3 regions of the Cohnella sp. 56 genome follow, and region 3 is predicted to be linked to each of the others. Evidence: riboswitches for the same ligand, from Rfam matches in the RefSeq annotation. Region 3 holds a riboswitch; each other region holds the start of a gene.
The links. Region 3 has a riboswitch for cyclic di-AMP ahead of VQ071_RS16410 (C40 family peptidase). Riboswitches for the same ligand answer to the same signal wherever they lie in the genome.

Region 1: linked by a shared signal. The riboswitch ahead of VQ071_RS17835 (hypothetical protein) and the one ahead of VQ071_RS16410 (C40 family peptidase) in region 3 are both predicted to bind cyclic di-AMP.
Region 2: linked by a shared signal. The riboswitch ahead of VQ071_RS07070 (KamA family radical SAM protein) and the one ahead of VQ071_RS16410 (C40 family peptidase) in region 3 are both predicted to bind cyclic di-AMP.

Annotation. Positions count from the first base shown of each region.
Region 1 is NZ_JAZDQE010000010.1:107,791-115,330, reverse strand. Features, by position in the region: gene VQ071_RS17860 (carbohydrate ABC transporter permease) at 1-177, opposite strand, end outside; gene VQ071_RS17855 (carbohydrate ABC transporter permease) at 174-1,061, opposite strand; gene VQ071_RS17850 (ABC transporter substrate-binding protein) at 1,177-2,508, opposite strand; gene VQ071_RS17845 (hypothetical protein) at 2,828-2,974, opposite strand; gene VQ071_RS17840 (mechanosensitive ion channel family protein) at 3,045-4,325, opposite strand; gene VQ071_RS17835 (hypothetical protein) at 4,464-4,946, opposite strand; cyclic di-AMP (ydaO/yuaA leader) riboswitch at 5,153-5,296, opposite strand; gene VQ071_RS17830 (hypothetical protein) at 5,319-5,477, opposite strand; gene VQ071_RS17825 (alpha-amylase family protein) at 6,061-7,540, opposite strand, start outside.
Region 2 is NZ_JAZDQE010000003.1:348,978-356,517, reverse strand. Features, by position in the region: gene VQ071_RS07095 (DNA-binding response regulator) at 186-980, opposite strand; gene VQ071_RS07090 (DUF4247 domain-containing protein) at 1,196-1,984, opposite strand; gene VQ071_RS07085 (DUF4178 domain-containing protein) at 1,981-2,496, opposite strand; gene VQ071_RS07080 (DUF350 domain-containing protein) at 2,521-2,925, opposite strand; gene VQ071_RS07075 (PspA/IM30 family protein) at 3,135-3,803, opposite strand; gene VQ071_RS07070 (KamA family radical SAM protein) at 3,978-5,057, opposite strand; cyclic di-AMP (ydaO/yuaA leader) riboswitch at 5,217-5,362, opposite strand; gene glyA (serine hydroxymethyltransferase) at 5,472-6,722, opposite strand; gene VQ071_RS07060 (TIGR01440 family protein) at 7,493-7,540, opposite strand, start outside.
Region 3 is NZ_JAZDQE010000009.1:34,528-42,067, forward strand. Features, by position in the region: gene VQ071_RS16400 (M1 family metallopeptidase) at 1-1,547, shown strand, start outside; gene VQ071_RS16405 (hypothetical protein) at 1,561-2,379, shown strand; cyclic di-AMP (ydaO/yuaA leader) riboswitch at 2,733-2,876, shown strand; gene VQ071_RS16410 (C40 family peptidase) at 2,882-3,349, shown strand; gene VQ071_RS16415 (hypothetical protein) at 3,564-4,865, opposite strand; gene VQ071_RS16420 (DUF58 domain-containing protein) at 4,862-5,989, opposite strand; gene VQ071_RS16425 (AAA family ATPase) at 5,993-6,955, opposite strand; gene VQ071_RS29330 (AraC family transcriptional regulator) at 7,244-7,375, shown strand; gene VQ071_RS16430 (ABC transporter ATP-binding protein) at 7,453-7,540, opposite strand, start outside.

The DNA of each region.
Region 1 (7,540 bases), on a different contig from region 3:
GTTGTCGAAGTTCAGAAAGCTGTGCGGCAGCTTGAACACGCTCGTCTGGGCAAACTCCGTCTTGCTCTTGAACGCGTTCAGCACGAGCACAAACGGCGGAAATACGATCACAAGGACGGCGATCCACAAAATGAGATGCTGGAACACGGACAATGGCGCGAAGCGCTTCTCGCTCATTCCGACCACCTCCGTGTTGCGAGCCGCTGGATGCCCAGCACGACCACGACCAGCGCGATCAGCGTGATGCTCATGGCGGACGCGAGCCCGAAGTTGTTGAACTTGAATGCCGTAGCGACCGTCTTCGTCAGGAAGGTATCGCTCGCGCCAAGCGGTCCGCCGCCTGTCAGAATAAACGGCAGATCGAACATCTCGAGCGTACCGATAATCGTCAGGAACAGATTCAGCTCGATGACCTGGGTGATATTCGGCAATACGACGCGCATCGTCGTCTGGAAGCGCGAAGCGCCGTCGATCTTGGCGGCTTCGATGATTTCCGAAGGAACGGATTGCAGCGCGGCGAGATAAATGACCATGTTGAGGCCCATGAATTTCCACAGCGTGATGAAGCCCAGTACGTGGTTGACCGCCTTCGGCGAACCGAACCAGCTAATCGCGAGGGAATCGAGTCCCATGCCGCGCAGCATCATATTGAAGGAGCCGTATTCCGAGTTGAACACATAGTTGAACATATAAGCGACGGCGACGCCGTTCATAATATAAGGCATGAACAGCATAACCCGGTAACCGTTGCGCCCCTTCAGCTTCGAGTTAAGCACCAGCGCGAAGAACAGGCCGAGCGCATTTTGGAGCAGGCCCCAGATGACATAGACGAAGTTGTGGCCGAACGCCTGCCAGATCTCCTTCGTCTGGAACACTTCCTTGTAATTGGCGATACCTACCCAGGTCTTCTCCGGGCTGAAGCCGTCCCAGCTCATGAAGCTGAGAAAAACCAGATACCCGGTGGGATACAGCGAGAATACCGCCATCAGCGCGATCGGTACGAGCAGGAACAGGACGATCAAAATCCGCTTCTGCAGGCTGTACGACAGGCTGTCGATCATCCGCTAGCACTCCTTTCCTAAACGACGGACGGGGCTGGACACGACAGAAGCGGATGTCCGTAGGACCGGCCATCCGCTTCTGTCGGTCATGCCGCAATTGCGCCCGCCGGTCCCGTTACTTGCCGAGCGCCGCCTTCGTCGACTTCCACTTCTTGTTGTAGCTGTCGAACACGTCCTGCATCTTGCCGACCGTCACTTCTTGAATGAACTTGAACGGATCGAACTGCATTTTGTTCTCGACGGCCTTCACGTCTTCGCCGATCGACTGCGCTTCGAGCATCTCCGGCTTGTAGGCCATGAAGTCGGTAATCTGCTTCAAGCTTTGCTGCTGATCCTTCAGCGGCGAGATGATCATGTGATCCTTGTAGTCGCCGGACTCTTCGAGCAGGAACTTGATGAACGCCTTCGCGAGCGGCTTGTTTTTGCTCGTCGCGCTGACTGCGTACGCCCAGTCGTTGCGCATCATGCCCTTGTACGTGCCGCTGTTGTCGTACGGCAGCGGGACGAAGCCGATGTCATCGAGCGACAGGCCGTTGCTGAGCAGGTTCGAGATCGCCCAGTTGCCGATGTACATCATCGCCGCTTTGCCGGAGGCGAGATCCTTTTGCGTCTGATCCCACGTCGCCGAGTAGACATCCTTCTCGAGATAGCCCTTGTCATAGAGCTGCTTCAGGATGCCGAGACCCTGACCGTATGCGCCGTCGACCGTGAACGGCGTATCCGTCTTGATCTTGTCGTTGCGCAGGTTCGTGCTGCCGTAGATGAACTCGGCCGGGTCGGTCCAGTATTGGAGCGTCCAGGCGTCCTTGAAGGCGGTCGCCATCGGCACGATGCCTGCAGCCTTCAGCTTGTCCGCATCGGCGAACAGCTCGTCAAGCGTCTTCGGCGGCTCGGCGATGCCGGCCTTGGCGAATGCCTGCTTGTTGTACAGCAGTCCGTTGATCGCCACCTGCTGCGTAATGCCGTACAGCTTGCCGTCATAGGAGTTGTAGTCCTTGAAGTAAATGTTGTCATCCAGACCGAGATCGTCGAGCGGCTCGTAGAACTTCGGCAAGTCCGACTGCGTCGTCTCGACAAGCGAGAGTACGTCCGGCAACTCGTTCGCAGCCATCCGTACGCGGATCGTCTGCTCGTAGTCCTTCAGTCCTTCAATCTTGACCGTGGTTCCGGGGTATTTGGCTTCGAACGCTTCGACATACTTCTTCAGGTCGGTATCGACCAGTTCGGTCCGGTGCGTCGCCCACGTGATCGTACCCTTGATATTTTCGCCGCCCGAAGCTTCGCCGCTTGCGCTCGAGCTGGCCGACGCGCTGGCGCTGGCGCCCGTACTCGCCGAAGCGCCCGCCGACTGCGAAGCGCTCGAATCGTCGTTCGAGCTGCCGCACCCCGCCAGCAACCCGACTCCGAGTGTCATTGCCAGACCTACTGCCACATTTTTCTTTTTCATTTGTTTGCCCTCCCCGTTTTGCTTGTACGGTTGTTGCCGATTGCCTAAGTCCATACTATGTTAATTAAAGTCACATTCAAATGGCCGCATTTTGTTTTTGTTAGCTATTTTTTGTTTGTTGCGGCGGCGGCGAATGAATTCAATTGTGATGTGTTCGCTTACATATTTCGGAAACGTTCGCGTTGATTGGAAGGCGTTTTCACGATGTTAAGTATAATGACACTAAATTTGCAATGTGAATTTCTCCATCCTGCCGTGAAGCAAGCCGCGGCGAAGTAGCTCGCCCAGCATGCCTATCATACCCGGCATTTTCTCGCCGTCATTCATGGCTGCCGTCATGCGCCGGTTCCCACAGTCTCAGACGGGGCATGAAGAAGTTCCGGAGCATCGTCGGCCGGGCCATGCTCGGCACGAAAACAAGCTCCTGCACCGTCGCCAGGACAGGTACAGGGGCTTGTTTATTCATCGGGATATCATATTGATCTGCTCTGTGCCAGACGTGCGCGCTCACCGAACCTTATGGCCCCAGCCGACCATTACCGATAGGGAGCGTCTCCTCCCGATGCGATGCGTGAGCGCATAGGCTCGTGCTTGAACATTTCGCGCATATCGTGGCCGGAAGGGTTCTGGAACACGACGAGCCCGAACTCCGGCGCGACCGCGAGCAGATGATCGAAGATATCGGACTGTACGCCTTCATACTCGCTCCATACGGTCGTATCGGTGAATGCGTAGATCTCCAGCGGCAGACCGTTCTCGCCTGGAGGCAGCTGGCGAACGAGGAGCGTCATATCACGATGAATCCTGGGATGCTGCGCCAGATACCGCTCGATATAGGCACGGAATACGCCGATATTCGTCATCGCGCGACCGTTCGCCTTCACGGTGCGGTCGATCTCGCGTTCCCGGTTGTACAGCTCGATCTCCATAGCCCTTTCCCGAATGTAGTCGCTTAGATACTGAATGCGTTCGAACCGCTCGAGCATCTCGGGCTTGCAGAAGCTTACGCTGTTCATATCGATATATAGCGAGCGCTTGATGCGCCGTCCGCCCGCCCGCTGCATCCCCCGCCAATTTTTGAACGAATCGGAGATGAGCGCGTACGAGGGGATCGTCGTAATCGTCTTATCAAAGTTTTGCACCTTGACGGTGTTCAAAGAGATATCGATCACGTCCCCGTCTGCACCGTACTTGGGCATCTCGATCCAGTCGCCGACCCGCACCATATCATTGGAGGACAGTTGGACGCCTGCGACTAGGCCCAGCAGTGAGTCCTTGAAGATCAGCAGCATGACCGCAGACAGCGCGCCGATGCCGCTGAGCAGGATGAGCGGACTCTGTCCGATCAGATTGGAGATGACCACAATGCCGCCGATGACGAACAAAAATATTTTTACGACCTGAATGTAGCTCTTTATCGGGCGGCTCTTGGAGATCTCGTAGGTCGTATATATATCGTTCATGGCGTTCAGCAGCGCGTCGAGCACCATGATCGCCACGATCGTCAGATAGACTGCGATTCCCTGCCCGATCAGACGGTGATAGCCAGGGAAGCTGTACGAGAAGGAATAAATAATAATGGCGGGAACGATGTGGCACAGTCTCTGAAGCACTTTCCGACGGAGGAAATGATCTGCCCACTTATAGCGGTTGCTGCGGATATATCGGGAAGTGATGCTGAGCACGACCTTCTTGGTGACATAATGCGCGAGGATGCTAAGGGCCGCAATGCCGACAATCAGGACAGCATTCGCCAGATCGGCGGACAGGCCGGACGCGACGCCCAGATCGGCGATCAGTTGTTGGATTGAATTCATCTCTTCCTCCCCAAAATAAAAGAAAGGCTCGCCTGACGAGATTGCCCATGCGCCAGGGAGCTTGTTATTCGATGTTACCGAAATCCGGCCAACCGGTCAATGACGTATGTCCCGGTCGCGAAGGAATGCCGCTGACGATCAGCGGATTCCTTCATTTATATATGCTTCCTGCCATAACTCGTCCGCACGCCCGGAGACACAACCGATAAAAGAGTCGATTTTCATATCCAGGTACGCGGGATCAATACCCGCGATATGTTGATGAACCTGGATATCCATCTCTCTTCGCTTGGAAATGAAGCTGCCCCTGCAGGTAAAAATATGGATGGGGCTCTCGGTCCATGTCCGGCAAAACTGAACGTACCGCCAAGACAGCGCAGGACTTCTCTCAAATAGGATGATTAGATCGGCATCGAGGCCTGGCGGCCGCCAAGTGTCGGGTTCGGCCGTCTTCACCTGCACCAGCTGCGCATGCTTGGACCGCTGCAGCCTGCTTTTTTCCTTTTTGTTGTTCGTGAGCAGCGCATATGGCAATTCTCGTCGAATCAACTGTTTGACGAACGATCGGCCGTCCTGATTCGGAGCGGAAACGAGAAAACGGACATGCCGGCTATCACGCATGCCGGATCCCGCCTATTATGTATTTTGCTTTCGCCATTTTAGCACTCTCCTTTTCGTGTTCTACTGGGGATTCGTGTGAAACGGCAATGTAGAAGCCTCCTCTCTCCTGTATTGAACCAGTCCGATGATAAATGCCAGCAGGGTCCGCAGAACGCAAAAAGACCCTGAATAATAGGGTCCGGGATTTACCTGTAAAGAAAAGAAAAAATAGACCCATCCATTGCTGACGAGGTTAGCTGACGGACTCGGGTAAGATGGTACCCTACACTTCATGCGAAGTGATTCGCCCCACTTGACTGGGTTCCCCCGCTTTCCGGACATTGCAACCGGAAATTAAGCGTGCCTATATGATAAAGAGAAGGATAAGAAATGTCAAACCGCTTCCCTCTCCTTTAACTCCGAACGAATGAGCCTCCTGGCCAGCTCTTCGTTCTCCGACGAGATTCGCTTGAACGTCTCTCCGATCGTACCGACCTCGTCCTTCGAAAATTTGCCGTCGAACTCCCTCGCGCCTCTGTTCCAGTCGACCATCATTTTCTTGATCAGAATAAGCGGCTTCGTAATCGAACTCGAGATGAAATCGGAACGGGATCCATAACAGCGATATCCATCTCATATGCCCAATGCCCGTCTTATATAAATGTAGTTTTATCACGTTAACGAATTCGTCAAGGAATGCCTAGTGCGGATTTCATAGATTCGATGTCCGGATTGTTTGGATTCGGGATTAGGGATTCGGGATTCGAACCTTTACATGCTTCAAATTATATCGGACATTGCGGGTGTATTGGAGCCGGCCTGCTCCAGTTGGATTGTGGCACCGATCCAGTCGAGAAGCAAATCAGGAAGCCCTTGAAACCTTGGGCATGGCGATTATCAAAAGGTGGAGATGAGACATCCGAAAGATATTTTCGTGGAGGCATTTTCATCGGGATGGATTATTAATCCTGACAATTGGAAAGCAATGATCGAGGTTCAGTAGGGAAGAGGCATCGTCAAAAAAACGAAAAAAATGATCCCCCGCATGGCCGCAGATGTCCTTTCATCTGTCGCCGTACGGGGGATTTTTTCTTGCGAGCATTAGGCGGCGCTGTTCGGGCTTTGTTCCCCGGCGCTACCGGATGACCGCCGCACCGTGAATGTCGAGTTCCGGCACGACGAACTCCACGCGTCCGTCGCGCCATTCGTAATCGAGCGGCTGACCCGACGGCTCCCACACGACCGAGGTCGGCTTGATAGCCGCCGCAACCGATAACTGAATCGGACCGATCGGCGGGATGTAATCCGGAAAGCCGCGCCGATTGGACACGGGCATTCCTGCCAGATTCAGCAGATTCACGCACAGCGCGCCGTCCGCCGAACGCCGCAGCGCGAGGTCGACGCAGGCCGGGGCGTCGGTCGTCACCTCGGGAGCGGGGAACAGGCGGCGGACGATATCGCCGATATAGCGGCGCATGAACGGATGATGGCTGTGATAATAGCGGTCGGCGAGCGGCCCGTACACGGCGGCGATCTCCCCGCGACCGTACCGGCGCAGCGTCGCGGCGACGGCTTCGTGCCGCAGCGCGAGATGATCCGACGATACGCCTTCGGCACGCACATCCAGATAGGCGCTGCGCTCCTGCACGCCTTCGCCGTGATAGCGCAGCGACAGCGTCTCCGCCGCGAGCGGCTCGACGGCCTGCCACCGGCCCGGGCAGCCGATCTTGCCCGCACCGGACACGAGTTGCGCCCGCACCTCGCACGGCTCCCCGACCAGTCGAGCGCCGAGCGGGCCACCGTCGCCCGCCTCCCCGCGGCTGTCATCCGCTTCCGCGAACAGCCGTGCGCAGCGTTCCCCGAGCAGCAGCAGCTTGCCGCCTTTCTCGACATACCGCAGCACGCGCTCGCGGAAACTCTCCTCCAACACCGGCGAATCAGGAATGACAAGCAGCGGGAATTCGTCCAGCCGCTCCATCAGCATATATTCCGTCAGCACGTCTACGGAATAGTGCGACTCGAGCAGCGCATGCAGCGCGCCCTCGAGCTCCTGCAGCGGTGTATCCCACCAGGTGTACACCCGGTCGGATACGTCGAACTGGCTGGCGGCGGAATGGAGCAGCGCCACCTGCGGTACGGAGACGCTGCGATGGCACAGCGCCTGCCGCGCCCGGCAGAACGCGGCGACGTCGGCCGCGGTGTCTGCGATCTCGTCGGCGATGTAGCCCGAACGCGTCGGCAAATAATACAGCATGAACCCGCCGCCGTGCATAAGGACTACGCCGGCCTCCTGCTTGAGCTGCGCCGGCGACTTCAGCAGCTCCTCCTGGCCGTCGGCGCTGTCGAAGCCCCAGGACAGCAGCTCCCACGGCATCCCGACGTTCGTCAGATAACGGGCTTCCGTTCTCGCCCGATCCGCGGACAGCATCGGATCGTAATCGCCCGAGACGATATCGATCGGCGCCGCGACGGGGATGGGGCACATCGTCGTGTACGCCCAATTGCTGGCGATCTGCACCTCCGGCCGCTGCCGGCGAAGCTCCCCTGTCCAATGCTGCAGATAACGCTCGAACGCTGCCCGGTGGAAGCTTTTCCATTGCGGCCAACGGTTGTCG
Region 2 (7,540 bases), on a different contig from region 3:
ACGCCATCTCCCTCCGCATCCGCGCCGCTCATGCGCTATTCTTGTGCACCATGCCCCCTCGCCACGCCGTCTCCTCCCGCATCCACGCCGCTCATGCACCATTCTTGTGCTCCATGCCCCCTCGTCTCGCCATATCCCTCCGCTTCCGCGCCGCTCATGCACCATTCTTGTGCACCTTCCCGCATCTACATCGATTTTTCCGGATTCATTTCGTTCACTAAATATCGATATTTGCGCTTATGCGACTTACTTACCGGCATGATCAATCCCTTCTTTACCAGCGAGTCTATATACTTGTATATCGTGTTTCGATGCAATCCCAGCACAGTACGCAGTTCAACCGGTTGCAAGGGGGACGATGAACGGCATGCATAAGCCATGATTTGCTTCTCGACTGCCGTTAGCTCCACCTTATCGACCCGAATATCCCTCCATCTCCCCAGCATCTGCTGCAGCAGCTGTTGAGATTGCCGAGGCTTGTCCCGTATCGATAAAAATGCCAGGCGCAATACGGACCAACCGTCGATCACGAGGTGGTTTTGGCGCATGAGTTCATCTTCGTATTCGGCGGCCGTTGCGTTGACGCGATGGGATGAGCGACCGTCGACTTCGATGGCGATTCGATACGCATTCGTGAAGTAAGCAAAGTCGATGTACCTGAAGCCGTCCTTGTAATCCTTCACCTCATATTCGGGCTCCACCCCCTTCAAGCTGCCGAACGCAGCAAACCACGTGAACCGAAGAAAGTACATGGATGCATAGGTTAGACCGGGTCTCAGCCTTCGAAGCCTGTTCCCTTTGGCGGACCGCAACAACCCGGACCACCACGCAACGAACGCGCTCTCGAATTGTCTGTTCAAATCCGGGTCTGCCTGCATGTAAGCCGGGTCTCGTTGAAAAGCTTGCAGCGTAACGGGAGGGGACGATTCGGCTGCGTGGACCGGTAGTCGTGCAAGTGTGATGTCGGTTGAATGTTTCATGCCAATCTCTCCTTCGCAATTGAGATAAGACGCAAAAAAACGCCGCCCGCACCGTAATCCGCAGATCACAGCAACGAACGGCGCGTGCTTCGCACCGAGAATACATCTTCTTCCAAAAGATACCGTATCTCCAGGCAAACGGCAAGGGTTCATTCCGCTAATTCGAAAAAAACCCACGCTCAATCAGAGCGCAGGGCCACACCTTGCTTGCGGCGTCATCGTCGCCTGGATATGCGTCCCGAGCCGCCGAAGCTCGTTCGCGGCTTCGTCGTCTTGCGCGGCTTGAAGCTGGAGCCCGACTTGCTGCTGCCGGAGCCGGACGTACCGTCCCTGGTGATACTCCCGCTCGTGCCTTTTTTCTTGCCGAACAGGCCGTCCGAGCCTACGCTGCCCGAGCTTGAGCCTGACGAGCCGCCGCGCTTGAAGATCGATCCCTTCTTGTCCACCGTGAGCGGCGGGGCGGTCTTCTGGTCGCTGACCGTCGGCGTGCGATAGGTGCCCGTGCTCGGCGGATGGGCCTTCTGGCTGCCGTAGCCGCGATAGTCGCCGTAGTATCCGCCCCGCGACGAGTCGAACAGATTGCCGATCAGGCTCGCCAGCAGATATCCTTCGAGGAACGACGGACTGTAGTTCTGACGCACGTACTCCTTGGAGTCGACCTCGACCAGACTATCCTCCGGCTTGTTCGGATCCTGCTGCACGTGGATGATCTGATCCGAATAGACGAGGAACATATGCTGCGGATCTTCCTTGGACACCTGCTCGGGCTTCTTCTTGGCCTCAAGTCCGGTCGCGACCTCCTGCACTGTCTCGCCCGCAGCGCGGTAGACGTATGAGGTCTGACTGCCGCTGCCGCTCACCGACTCGAGCGGATAGGTCTCCTCGACGTTAAGGCTCGGCCCGCATGCGGACAGCAGCGTCACGACGAGCGCGAGCATGACTGTCAGGTGAATGGAGGAGCGCAGCCAGCCGCGACCGGCCCGCCGGCGCGCAGGCCGGCTCATCGTCCGCTTCCTCTCAGCCACGCCACATCCCCCGGCAGCACGCTCTCACCTTCGTACAGCATGAAGCGCCCATCCTGCCACTCGATCCGCAGCAGCTTGCGCCCGTCGGACTGGAACCTCCACACGTACAGTTCCCCGCCTGCTGCGGCAAAGGGCGTGCTGCCTGCCTCGGCAATTCGCGTGCTGTACTGGTCTTCCAGATGATAGTCGATGCCGTCCAGCTCGATATGCGCCGGCACCTCGTCCATCGAATCGAGGCGTCCGTCGATCGGACTGAACAGCGAATACGCCGTATCGAGCCGCTGCTCGATGTTCAGATAGCGGACGGCGGCGCCGTCGCGCAGCGTCAGCCACACTTCATTGCGCGCGGTCGGCTTCGTACGTCCCGTCACCTGGTAGGTGACGAGCGACACTTCGCACACATCGCCCGGCCCCATCGTCAGCACGCTCCGTTCCTCCGGCAGCGGCTCGGCCTTTTTCAATATATTTTTAACCCGCTTGAACAGGCTCATCCTCGTGTCCTCCTCTCCGCAGCCCTACAGGCACGAGCCGATAATGAGCGCCCCGACCAGATGCAGAGAGCCTGCAATCAGACCGTGTCCCACGATGCCGTCCCGCACGCCCTCGTCAAGCCGCAGATCTCCGATCTTCCTGAAGGCGAATTCGACGATCCATTCCAGCACGAACAGGATTACAAACGAGATGAACGAGACGACCAGCGCCTCCCAGAGATCGTCCGACGTGACGATCGAGCGCGACAGAATGTAGCCCTGCGCGACCAGCTTCAGCACAAAGCGGACGGCGACGGCCGTATTGCCCCGCTTCATCTCTTCCATATCCTTGTACTTGGTAAAGTAAGCGTCGATGCCCATCAGGATGAACAGGAGCACCGCGCCTGCCGCCGTCCATAGCAGCGTGCCGACTACATTTTCAATCGCCAATGTGAATGTCTCTCCTCCCGCGAATAGAGCGAGGCGGCTGTGCCTTCATCATTATGAGGGTGCAGCCGCCGGGCATCATCCGTATCGAATATTCAAGCCTTGTTTCCTATTTTATCCGAATCGGAATCCGCCCCGCAACGGTCCAGCCGTCGCCTCGCTCCTGCGAAGCTTCCAAGAAAAAGGACCCCGCTGGGGAGTCCTCGCTTGCGTTAGCTCTCGTACTTCTTAAGCAGCGCGGCGAGTTCGTCCTCGACCGCCTTGTCCTTGCCGAGTGCCGCGAATTCGTCGTCGAGCGATTTGCCCTTGGACTGGCTGAGCTCCTCGGTCGCCTCGGCGTGGGCTTCCATCTGCCGCACCTTCTCCTCCATGCGGCTCAGGCCGGACAGCGCGGTGTCTGCGCCGAAGCCCGCCATCGCCTTGTTGATGCCGGCCTGCGCCTTGGCGGCGTTGGCGCGCGCGACCAGCGTCTCGCGGCGATTTTTGAGCTCGGTGAACTGCTTGCGCATCTCCTCGAGCTTCAGCCGCAGATTGTCGGCCGCCTGCTTGTTCTGCTCGTAGCTGGCCTTGTACTCGGCGACCTTGGTCTCCGCAGCCTTCTTCTCTTCGAGCGCGCGGCGGGCCAGATCGATGTTCTTCGCCTGGGCTGCGATGTTCGCCTGTTCGTCGCGCTTGGCGACCAGCGCGGATTGTTCCTCGTACAACTGCTTGAACCGCTTTTCGATTGCGATCTGGGCGGCGACCGCCTTTTCCGCATCCTCGAGATCCTCTGCCATGTCACGCAGATATTGATCGGTCATCTTGACCGGGTCTTCCGCCTTCTCGATCAGGGCATATACGTTAGACAGCGTGAGATCGCGCAACCGTTTGAAAATAGACATGTACACGAATCCTCCTCTTGTCCGCTTGTTCGCGGCTATGTAGTTTATTACGATGTACACAGGCCGACCGTTTCAACATTTCCCCGAACACTCGCGGGTATTCCCCCACATAAATATACATCCGGCCCGCCTCGAGAGGCAAAGCCGGATGTAGGGCGCAGCATGCGCTGCGGGTCAGTCGCCGATCTGATATGGACGCTTGACGTAGGAAGTACGCAGACCGTAATCGGCGGAGTCCGTCCAGTCGATCCGCAGCGACCCGATCTTGGACTCGCTGCCGGGAAGATCGGTGAGCCATACCGCGTCGTCCGGGCAATCCGCCGTGATGAACTTGCCGATATCGTCGTCGGGCGATGCGTGGAACTTGAGATAGGCTTTGCCGTCCTCGACGGCCAGCACCTCGACGAATCCCGCATCGTGATTGAGCGCGAGCCGGGCGCGTCTGCCCAGGCCGGCGTTCGTCGCCAGCTTCGCCTCCTCGACGAGCCGGTACGCGCGCGACAGCGGTACCGCGAATTCCCCGCCGTCCTCGCCCGGACGGTCGACGAAAAAGTAATACGGCGTCACCCCTGCCAGCTCGAGCCGGTCCAGCAGACTGCCGAGCAACTCGGCGCTGTCGTTGATGCCGCCCAGGATCGGCGTCCGGTTCACGATCACCGCTCCAGCGCTCTGCAAGGCCCGGAATGCGTGTACCGCCGCATCCGTCACCTCGCGCGGGTGATGCACATGGGCCATCAGATAGATGGGCCTGGCCGGCGTCGAAAATTCGGAAATGATCCGAAGCAGCCGCTTGTCCTCGGCGATGCGCATCGGCTCTATGACAGGCAAACGCGTGCTCAGCCTGATAATCCCGACATGCGGGATCGCGCGCAGGCTCGCGATGAGCTTGCGGAGCTTGCCGGCAGGCAGGCCGAAGCAATCGCCGCCGGCAAGGATGACCTGCCGGATCTCCGGATGGGAGGCAATATATTCGAGCGCAGGGGCGGCGCCCTCCTCGGCTTCGGTCTCTGGCAGCACCAGAAAGGCGGCTGTCCGGAACTTGTGGCGGTAGCCCTGAGCCAAATACTCCGACTCGTCGTCGGAGGCGCCCCATATTCCCGCGCTGCCGGATGCGGGGAGCGAAGGCGACATCAGCTTGCGGAGCGGATCGTTCGCATCGTCCCAATCGATCAGACTATGATAGTACGTATTCGAGCAAGGATGGGCGGCAGCGTCTTGGTCCATGTTCCTAGCGTAGTATTCCGGCATGGCCAACGTGAATTCCTCCTTCTCCGGTCTAATGGCGACACGCCGGGAAGGACAGAAAAGACCCTTCTGCAGCAGGCGTGCGCGATACGCTTAGCCAGACAGAGGGGTCCTTGTGAAGACGCCAAAAGACCCGATGAGGGTCATTCAAGCTTCAATAAATTGGATGAGACCCATCCCCTGCCTACGAGGTTAGCTGACGGGCTCGGGTAAGATGGTACCCTATGACGCCTGAACTGCAGCGCCAATTCGCCCCCTAAAGATTCGGTTCCCCCGCTTCCCGGCCGATGCCGAGAATTAAGCGTATACTTAGTTTATACCGATTGCTCCAGATCGTCAAACATTAGAAGCGCCCAATTCAGCCTGAGCAGGCAAAATTGAGCGCAAAAGCTTGATGCTCCGGAGCCTGACGACTCCCGGATCTTAGTATTCCAATCCCGTATACAGCGGGTATTGTGCAGCCAGTTCGCGGACGAGCTGGCGGGCTTCGTCCAGCTTGGCCTCGTCCTTCGGGTTCTTGAGCGTGATCGCTACAGCACGGCCGATCTTCTGCATCGCAGCCGCGTCCATGCCGCGCGAGGTGACGGCCGGGGTGCCGATCCGAACGCCGCTCGTAATGAACGGGCTCGTCGGGTCGAACGGGATCGCGTTCTTGTTGACGGTGATGCCGACGGAGTCAAGCACATGCTCGGCGTCCTTGCCCGTGATGTTGAGGCTGCGCGTGTCGACGAGCATCAGATGGTTGTCCGTGCCGCCGGAGACGAGGCTGATGCCCTCGGCCGTCAGCGTCTCGGCGAGCGCCTTGGCGTTGGTCACGACGTTGGCTGCATAATCCTTGAAGGAAGGCTGCAGCGCTTCGCCGAGCGCGACCGCCTTGGCTGCGATCGTATGCATGAGCGGGCCGCCCTGCGTGCCCGGGAATACGGCCTTGTCGATCGCAGCCGCCCAAGGCTTGGTGCACAGAATCAGGCCGCCGCGCGGTCCGCGCAGCGTCTTGTGCGTCGTCGTCGTGACGAAGTGCGCGTGCGGCACCGGACTCGGGTGCTGGCCGCCCGCCACGAGGCCGGCGATGTGCGCCATATCGACCATGAACAGCGCGCCTACGTCGCGTGCGATCTGGCCGAGCGCTTCGAAGTCGATGATGCGCGGATAAGCGCTCGCGCCGGCGACGATCATGCGCGGACGGTGCTTGAACGCCGCTTTGCGGACTTCGTCATAGTTGATCGTGAACGTCTGCTCGTCAACGCCATAAGCGACGAAGTTGTACAGCAGGCCCGAAGCGTTGACAGGACTGCCGTGCGTCAGGTGACCGCCGTGCGCCAGGTTCATGCCGAGCACGGTGTCGCCAGGCTGCAGCGTCGCCAGATAGACGGCGAGGTTCGCCTGCGCGCCGGAGTGCGGCTGCACGTTGGCATGCTCGGCGCCGAACAGTTCCTTGGCGCGGTTGCGGGCGATCTCTTCGGGAATATCGACATACTCGCAGCCGCCATAGAAACGCTTGCCCGGGTAGCCTTCGGCATACTTGTTGGTCAGCACGGTGCCCATCGCTTCAAGGACGGCCTCGCTCACGATGTTCTCGGACGCGATCAGCTCCAGGTTGTCGCGTTGGCGGCCGAGCTCCAGGTTCAGGGCTTTGACGATCTCGGGATCTTGCTTGCGCAAATTGGCGGTCATGGGTGGTCCTCCTTAGGGTTATAAGCATCGTTTATTTGTTCAGGACGTTGAAAAGCGATAAAAAAGCACAGCGACGGCTGCAAGGGGACTTGGCCCCGAATGAGGCTGTGACCCGCTCCAGCATGTTGAACGGTCGAAGATCATAACTGCCATCATGCAGTTATTTTCATTTATGTTCGCCGCCGAGGAGAGAATAGCTGCAAATATGCAGTTATTCCTCTTCATTTTGGTTGCTTGATGTGCGCCCGGAGCAATATAACTGCATTTTTGCAGGTAATGGACAAAACCGGCCGTTCTCTCGGTACATTAACTGCACAATTGCAGTTATTTGATCCGACGATCTCGGCCGGGATCCGGCCTGTGGCACGCCGTTAGCCGATTGTATCGGCTATCTCGGCCGGGATCCGGCCTGTGGCGCGCCGTTAGCCGATTGTACCGGCTATCTCGGCCGGGATCCGGAATGTGGCGTGCCGTTAGCCGATTGTATCGGCTATCTCGGCCGGGATCCGGCCTGTGGCGTGCCGTCAGCCGATTGTATCGGCTTTCTCGGCCAGAATCGGCCTGTGGCGTGCCGTTAGCCGATTGTACCGGCTTTCTCGGCCAGAATCGGCCTGTGGCGTGCCGTTAGCCGATTGTACCGGCTATCTCGGCCGGGATCGGCCTGCGGGCGCGCCGTTAGCCGATTGTATCGGCTATCTCGGCCAGAATCGGCCTGCGGGCGCGCCGTTAGCCGATTGTACCGGCTATCTCGCGATCTCGGGCATGCCGCCTCAGTCGCAGGTGCCGGACGGAGGCGCTTCGGCCGCCGGACGCGCATA
Region 3 (7,540 bases):
CCGAGCTCACGACCGAAGCGGGCGAGACGCTCCTGCCCCGCCTTCGCTACATTCAACCGGACGACGGCAACGCGAAGGATCTGACGCTCGTCGCCTTCCGGCTGCCCAAGGCGGTCGGAGCGGGTCAGAGCGTCACCGTCCGCATGAAGTTCACGGTCAAGCTGCCGCAAATATTCGCCCGCATGGGGCAGGCTGGCGACTTTGTCATGGCGGGCCAATGGTTCCCGAAGGTCGCCGCCTATGAGACGGCAGGCACGCGCGGGCGGACGGCCGAAGGCTGGAATCTGCACCAGTATCACGGCAATTCGGAGTTCTATTCGGACTTCGGCATTTACAGCGTGAAGATCGACGTTCCCGAGGACCGGATCGTGGCGGCTACGGGCTTCCAGTACAAGCAGCCCGTCGTGAAGGACGGCCGCAAGATTTATCAGTTCTACGCCGAGGATGTGCATGACTTCTCCTGGTCCGCCTCGCCCAGGTTCGTGACAGCGGAGGACTCCTTCTCATCGGCCGGCGTGCCGGGCGTCCGGATCAAGCTGTACCTCGACCCGCTGCATGCCGGCCAGGAGGAGCGCTACATGCATGCGGCCAAGTCTGCATTGGCCAAGCTTGGCGAGTGGTACGGCGATTATCCGTACACGACGCTGTCCGTCGTCATCCCGCCACCCGACGCGGAAGGTGCGGGCGGCATGGAATATCCGACGCTCGTCACGGGCGCCGCCGCCAAGGACGACAATCCGGGCTACGAGCTCGAGCGCACGCTCGTACACGAGATCGCGCACCAGTATTGGTACGGCATCGTCGCCTCCAACGAATTCGAGGAAGCCTGGCTCGACGAAGCGTTCACCTCCTACAGCGAGGAGAAGCTCATGGCCGCCATCTACGGCGTCGCGCCCCGCACGACGATCGAATCCCTCTATATGACGAATCCGCTGCCGCTCAAGCTCGATTCGTGGAGCTACGGCAGCTCGGACGCCTATGCCGAAAATGTGTACATGCGCGGCAAGCTCGTGCTCAAAGCGATCGAAGCCCGGGTCGGCGAAAAAACGATGTCGAAGGTGATGCGCACTTATTTCCAAAAATATCGCTTCAAGCATCCGGACAGCCAGGCCTTCCAGCGCGTCGTCGAATCCGTCACCAAGGAGGACTGGAAGGACTTCTTCTCGGCCTATGTCTACCGCGGAGAGACGGCCGACTTCGCAGTGGCCTCGGCCCGCACGGAGCCGGACGGCGAGGGCAGCTACCAGTCGAGCGTCCTGCTCACGCGCAAGATGGGAAGTCCGCAGGCCGTGACCGTGCTGTTCGGCTTCAAGGACGGCCAGACCGTCCGCAAGACATGGGACGGCATCCAGAATCACGTTCAACTCCGGCTGCAATCCGCCGCTCCGCTCGAATACGTGTCCATCGACCCGATGCTCGATGTCGTGCTCGATCACAGCAGGTACGACAATTATCTGAAAACCGAAGCGCCGAAGCGGCAACGCACCAAGCTCGACGTGACGCTGAGCCAGCTGATCGATGCGTTCATCGGCAGCATGGCCTGGTGAGGGAGGGATGAGAATGAACGACGCGATCCGCCAAGGCTGGACGACGACAAAACGCCACAAGTACGCGCTTGTCGCCCTCTTCCTGTACCGTTTGCTATGGGGCTTCTTTCTTTACCGGCTCATCGATTCCATCGTCGCTCCGGTGCTTGAGCGCTTCCCGGATCAGCATCCGCTCGGCGCCGCGGCCAAGCAGATCTTCGCGATCGAGGCGCAGTTCCGCCTGCTCAAGACGGATCTGGCCGATCGGACGCTGCTCCTGCTCGGGGGCATGCTGCTGCTCCGCATGCTGCTCACGCCGATTCTGAATGCCGGTCTGTATTATTCATTCGGCCATGACGACGATGGGGGCGGTACGCATGTGCTTCGGGGCATCAGAGAGGCTTGGAAAAAAGTAACGCTGCTGTATGCTGCCGAAAAACTGATCGCGCTGCTGCCGACTGTCTGGATCGTTCCGTTCGCACGGAGCGCCTACATGGCGGAGCCGAACGTCCAGGCGTGGATCGGTCAGATGCTCCCTTATGCTGCCGGCTGGGCGCTATGGATGATGGTCGTGCACCTGCCGTTTCTGTTCATGCAGTTCAGCGCAGCCGGCGGCGCCAGTCTGTGGCAGGGTGCGGTTCACGCCTTGCGCCGTCTGTTCCCGCTGCTGGCGGTGACGCTCCTGCTGCCGCTGCTCTCGCTCCTGGGCGCCGCAGCCGTCTCCGCGGCCTCGTTCCTCTGGACCGGCCTGGCGATCATCGTGCTGAACCAATCCTTTCATTTTATCCGCACCCTGCTGTCGCTCTGGACAGCCGCCTGCCAGCATCGATTGTGGCTGCGCGAGGATCAATGACCTCTGCAGGCAAGCTCGCGGCCAAGCATTGAAATACTCAAAAAGAGACGACGCGCGGTCCCTCCAAGGACCATGCGTCGTCTCTTTTTTTAACCGACTATTAATATTGGGTGAGAGGCGGGCATAGACTACGATCATACTCTTGCGACCGCACCCCCGTCGAAGACTTGCTTCCTCTTAATCTTTCTCATTTATTCATAGGCTCGGCCCATTTCTTGCCGGCAGCCCGCATCCCTTGCTACGTCTGGCTTTTCGGATGATGGCGACATATTCCTCCCCCTTTCGGACATTAAGGAATTCTAATCTTCAAGGAGCAGGAGTTGAGGCCTAAAAATCGAATTTCTAAAGCTAAGGTGCGAAAACTGCCGAATTCCCGCGCACGGGGAAACGGGGGAACCATTTTTTACTGGGTGAATTGACTTCGCCTCGCGCAGAAGTCATAGGGAACCTTCAACCGAACCCTCCAGCTAACCTCGTAGGCACCTGGAAGGAGCTTTCCGTTTTGCGTAAAGTTACAGTCCTCATCCTTGCTTTAACCTGCTTGCTTGCTTTCCAGATGGGCAGCGCGTCTGCCGCATCCAAGCTCGATTCGACCGTCTCCAAGCTGATCGGCATCGACTACGATTACGGCGGCACGACGACGAGCGGCTTCGACTGCTCGGGATTCACGGCCTATGTATTCAAGAAGTTCGATGTCACGCTGCCTCATTCGTCCAAAGGCCAGTTCGCGATGGGCGACAAGGTAGCTCGCGACGATCTGCGCCCGGGCGATCTCGTATTCTTCAATACGAGCGGCAGCGGCGTATCTCACGTCGGCGTCTACGTCGGCGACAACAGATTCGCGCATTCGGCCTCGAAGGGCGTGACGATCTCGGATCTGGATGACAAGTATTACGCGAAGCGTTATCTCGGCGCCCGTCGCGTGATGGACTCCGATACTTACAAGTCCGTGGCGATCGACCACGTGTAAGATTCGGCACAAGTGAGAGTTGCTTGCTTAGGCTAAGACCCGCCCCCAAAGCGGGTCTTAGCTGCTGCATGGAGTGAAAATGGAGAGGTATTAGTTGTATACCCGCATTCAAAAGGCGCGAAACAAGCTGTCAAAAAAAGTCCCGAATCCTCAGAAAAAGGATTCGGGACTTTTGGCATCTGGCGCGGATATTCCGCCTGACGGCGGTCCGTCCTCATCTCCGCCACGGGTAATCGGCGCCGAGACGTTCGGCCTCCTCCGGCTTCACGCCGCTGCCGTACCTGGCCTTGCCGTACAGCTCGCCGAGCTTCGCGGACATGGCGGCCAGCCAGCGGCGCATGTCGGACTGCTCCCGCTGTCCCCGGGGCGCGCCGCGGGCCGACTCCCATGCCTCGATCGCCCGGAGCGTCTCCGACGGCGTGTGCGAATCCCGGTGCGCATAGCCTTCGCGAACCGCTTCGTCGAGAACTGCGGCGTACAGGCTGCGAACCCGTGCCTCGGCCGGCAGGGCCGCCCACTCCTCGCGGCGAAGCGCAGGCTTGGCCTTGGAGCGCCGCCTGGCGAACAGCCGGCTGAGCAGCCGTTCTCCCTGGAGGAGGCTCTCGCGCTCCTCCGTATATCCCGGGTCTTCGTCGTTCTGGCGCTTGCCCTGGAGCATTCTGTCGTACCAGGTCTTGATGCGCTCGGACAGCCGACGCCACCAGACAGCGTTCAGCAGATAGCGCCGGCCGATCAGATAGACGGCGGCCAGCGCCAGCAGTGCGAGCGCGACGTACATGGCATACTCGAGCCACACCCAGATGCGCCCGGTGTCTGAAGCCTGCTCGGGAAAAACAGGCTGCTGTGCGGGCGGCTCGGTCTCGGGGGGCGGCTCGGGCGCAGGCTTGCCCTGGGGCATGAGCGCGATCAGCCAGCGGACGAGGCGGGCGATCGCCGGCCAGATCGGCACGCCTGCGAACGGCAGGAAGACGATGGCGACGAGCAAGCCCCAGATCGCCGCATACCGCCGGCCGGCTGCCGCGAGCCGGCGGGTGACGAGCCCGGCGCCCAGGCCGGCCTCGGACAGCGAGCTTGCCTGGACGAAGTAGATGCTGGCCGCCAGCCAGAGTATGCCGGCCGCCGCCAGCCACGGACGCGCGGCCGAGTCGATGCCAAGCAGCGGCGCGGCTGCGAGGACGACGGCATGCAGACCGACCGCAACCGAGCAGCGGACGATGCGCCGCCAGTCGTAGCGGGCGATCCAGGACAGCGCGCCGAGCGGCACGACAAGCGCCAGCAGCCATGGATCGACGGCGGCGGCAGCGGCAGCGAGGATGAGCACCAGCGCGACGTGAACGATGGCGGCAGGCATGCGGCGGCGCAGGATCGCTGGCAGCGCGCGGCCGCCAGCGGCGGCCAGCCAGGCGAGTCCGATCCAGCCGGCCAGCGGCAGCGACAGGTCCGCAAAGTCGCTGAGCAGGAGCAGCGCCGGATAAACGGCCAGACTGTCCGCCAGACTGCGAATGATCAGCTTCATGACATCCCTCCCGCTGCGGCTCTATGCGCTGCTGCCGGACGCTGTTGATGAAGCAGCAGCACCTCTACCCGATTGCCCGCTTGCCGCAGCCTGGCCAAGGCCTCCTCCTGCTTGGGCGTCACAAAAGCGGTAATCAGCAGCAGGTTCGTCCCGCGCATCCGGGCGCGAAGCAGGTCCTCCAGCAAATAGCCGAGCTCGAGCCGGACGACGGGTTCGAAGTCGGCCATCGCATCCAGCAGCGCGTAGAGCTGGCGCCGCCCGCCGGCCGGCTCGATGCGCAGCGGCACGCGCTCTGCGCCGCCGGCGCGGCCGTTGTAGATCAGCCCGGCGCGGCCGCCGGCGTCCAGCACCTGCTTCGCGGCGGAGGCCGCCAGGCTGATCGCCTCCTCGAAGCGCTCTGCCGAGATTCGCCGATTCGTGGCAGCATCCGCCAGCTCCGCGTTCAGCAGCACCGTGACGTCGCCCCCGATCATCGTCTCTCTGCGATTGACAAGCAGCTCGCCTGTTCTGGCGGTCGCGCTCCAGTTCACTTGCTTGAGCGCATCTCCGCTCCGATAGGCGCGTACGCCGGCCGTATAATAATGATCCTCGCGAAAAGCCTCCGGCGTGCTCATCGCACTCTGTATCCACTCGCGTGCCGCGCGAGGGATGTCCCGGGCCTGGAGCAGCCTCGGGTATACCGTGATCGCGCAGTCCGAGCCGACCGTGAGCGACCTGCCCGTCACGCCGAGCAGGTCGCCGTGCGTGATCGCGACGGACGCGATGCGATAGCGCCCCCGCTGCAGGCAGACGACCTCGTGCCGCCGCACGATCCGGGTGTACGGCCCGAGCGTGAACAAGCTGGCATGATTTTGCAGCGACTGGCCGACGCTGACGGCGAGATCGAGCTCCTCCTTGCCGAACCGCAGCGCGGCCGGCATCTGCGTCTCGACGCGCAGCCAGGGCAGCGGCAGCCACTTGGCGTTGACGAGGCGCTCCTCCATCCGGATCTTGTCCCCCGCAAAGGCATGCGGTACGTTGAACCTGCGCTCATACTGGATTCGCCGCAGTCCCAGCTTGCCGTACAGCAGACGCTGGACCAGTCCGACCGCAAGAGCGACGAGCAGCAGCTTGAAGATCAGCATGCGCTAAGCATAGACCGCATCCTGCTCGGCAGGCACGGCGGTGCGCTCCAAGATCTCGCTCACGATCTCCAGCGCCCGCCGGCCGCCTGCGAGCGGATCGTGCAGCACGAGGCGATGGGCCAGCACGGGCGACGCGAGCGCCTTGACGTCCTCGGGCAGCACGAAGTCCCGCCCGCGCAGCAGCGCCCTCGCTTGCGCCGCCCGCATGAACTGGAGCGTGGCGCGGGGGCTCGCTCCTATCGACGTATCTTCATGGCCGCGCGTCGCAGCCACGATCCCGAGCATATACGCCAGCACGTCGTCATGGCAGCGCACGTCCCTGAGCGCCTCCTGCAGCTGCAAAATATCGCCGACGCTCAGCACAGGCTCCGCAGCCGCCAGCGGGTCCGCGCTCATGAACCGGCGTACGATCTCCGACTCCTCGGCCGTCGTCGGATAGCCCATCGGAATGCGCAGCATGAAGCGGTCCAACTGGGCTTCGGGCAGCGGGAAGGTGCCGTGGCTCTCAATTGGATTCTGCGTCGCGATGACGAGGAACGGCACGGCGAGCGGATGCGTCTCGCCGTCGATCGTCACCTGGCGTTCTTCCATGCTCTCGAGCAGGCTCGATTGCGTGCGGGGCGTCGCCCGGTTCAGCTCGTCCGCCAGCAGAATATTCGTGAAGACAGGCCCCCGCCTCAGCTCGAAGGCGCCCGTGCGCTGGTTGTAAAAGTTAATGCCCGATACGTCCGACGGCAGCAGGTCCGCCGTGAACTGAATCCGCTTGAACTCGCAGCCGAGCGATCTGGACAGCGACTTGGCCAGCAGCGTCTTGCCGGTGCCCGGCACATCCTCCAGTATGATATGCCCCGAGGCCAGCAGCGCGATCAGCGCATACTCCGCCGCTTCGGGCTTGCCCACGACGATGGACGCAATCTGGTCCAGCACCCGGCCGGTCTTCTCCCGAACTTCTTTTAGATGAATCATGGCTATAGTCCTCCTCTGCCTCAAACGCTTTCAATTCCAGCTACCCTTCATATTACAGAGGCGTGGGCGGAATCACAAACAGCGTCGTCGAAGGAGGACATTCGCTAAACTTACGGGCACGATAAAAAAAAGGACAGGCGCTGAGCGGAGAACTCTCGGCACCTGTCCATCGGTTTGCGGCAATTACTTTGATCACTCATCGAACAAGCGGCTTAGCCCCTGCGAACGGCAGCTCCCAATCCCTCATGTAAAATTCAATCCGCCCGTATAGGGCAAGGGTATGAGGAAATTGCCGACGTTCATCATTTCTCCAAAGCATTTCGTAAAACGACAGGAATGACGCCGGGCGAATGGATTCATTCAAGCAGGGACAAAAAAAATCCCTGCCCGACCAGCGGCGAAGGGAATGAAACGCTTTAGCACCTGAGCAGCGAATCGACAGACAAAAAACGCCTCCTCAACCGCTAATGCGGCGAGAAGGCGTGTCAAGGCGTACGCTATACGACTGCTGCGGTCAGGCGGCCTTCTTCGCGGGCGGCCAATGCCGCCTTGTTCGCCGCCGGCTCCCGGCCGATGCCCTCTGCC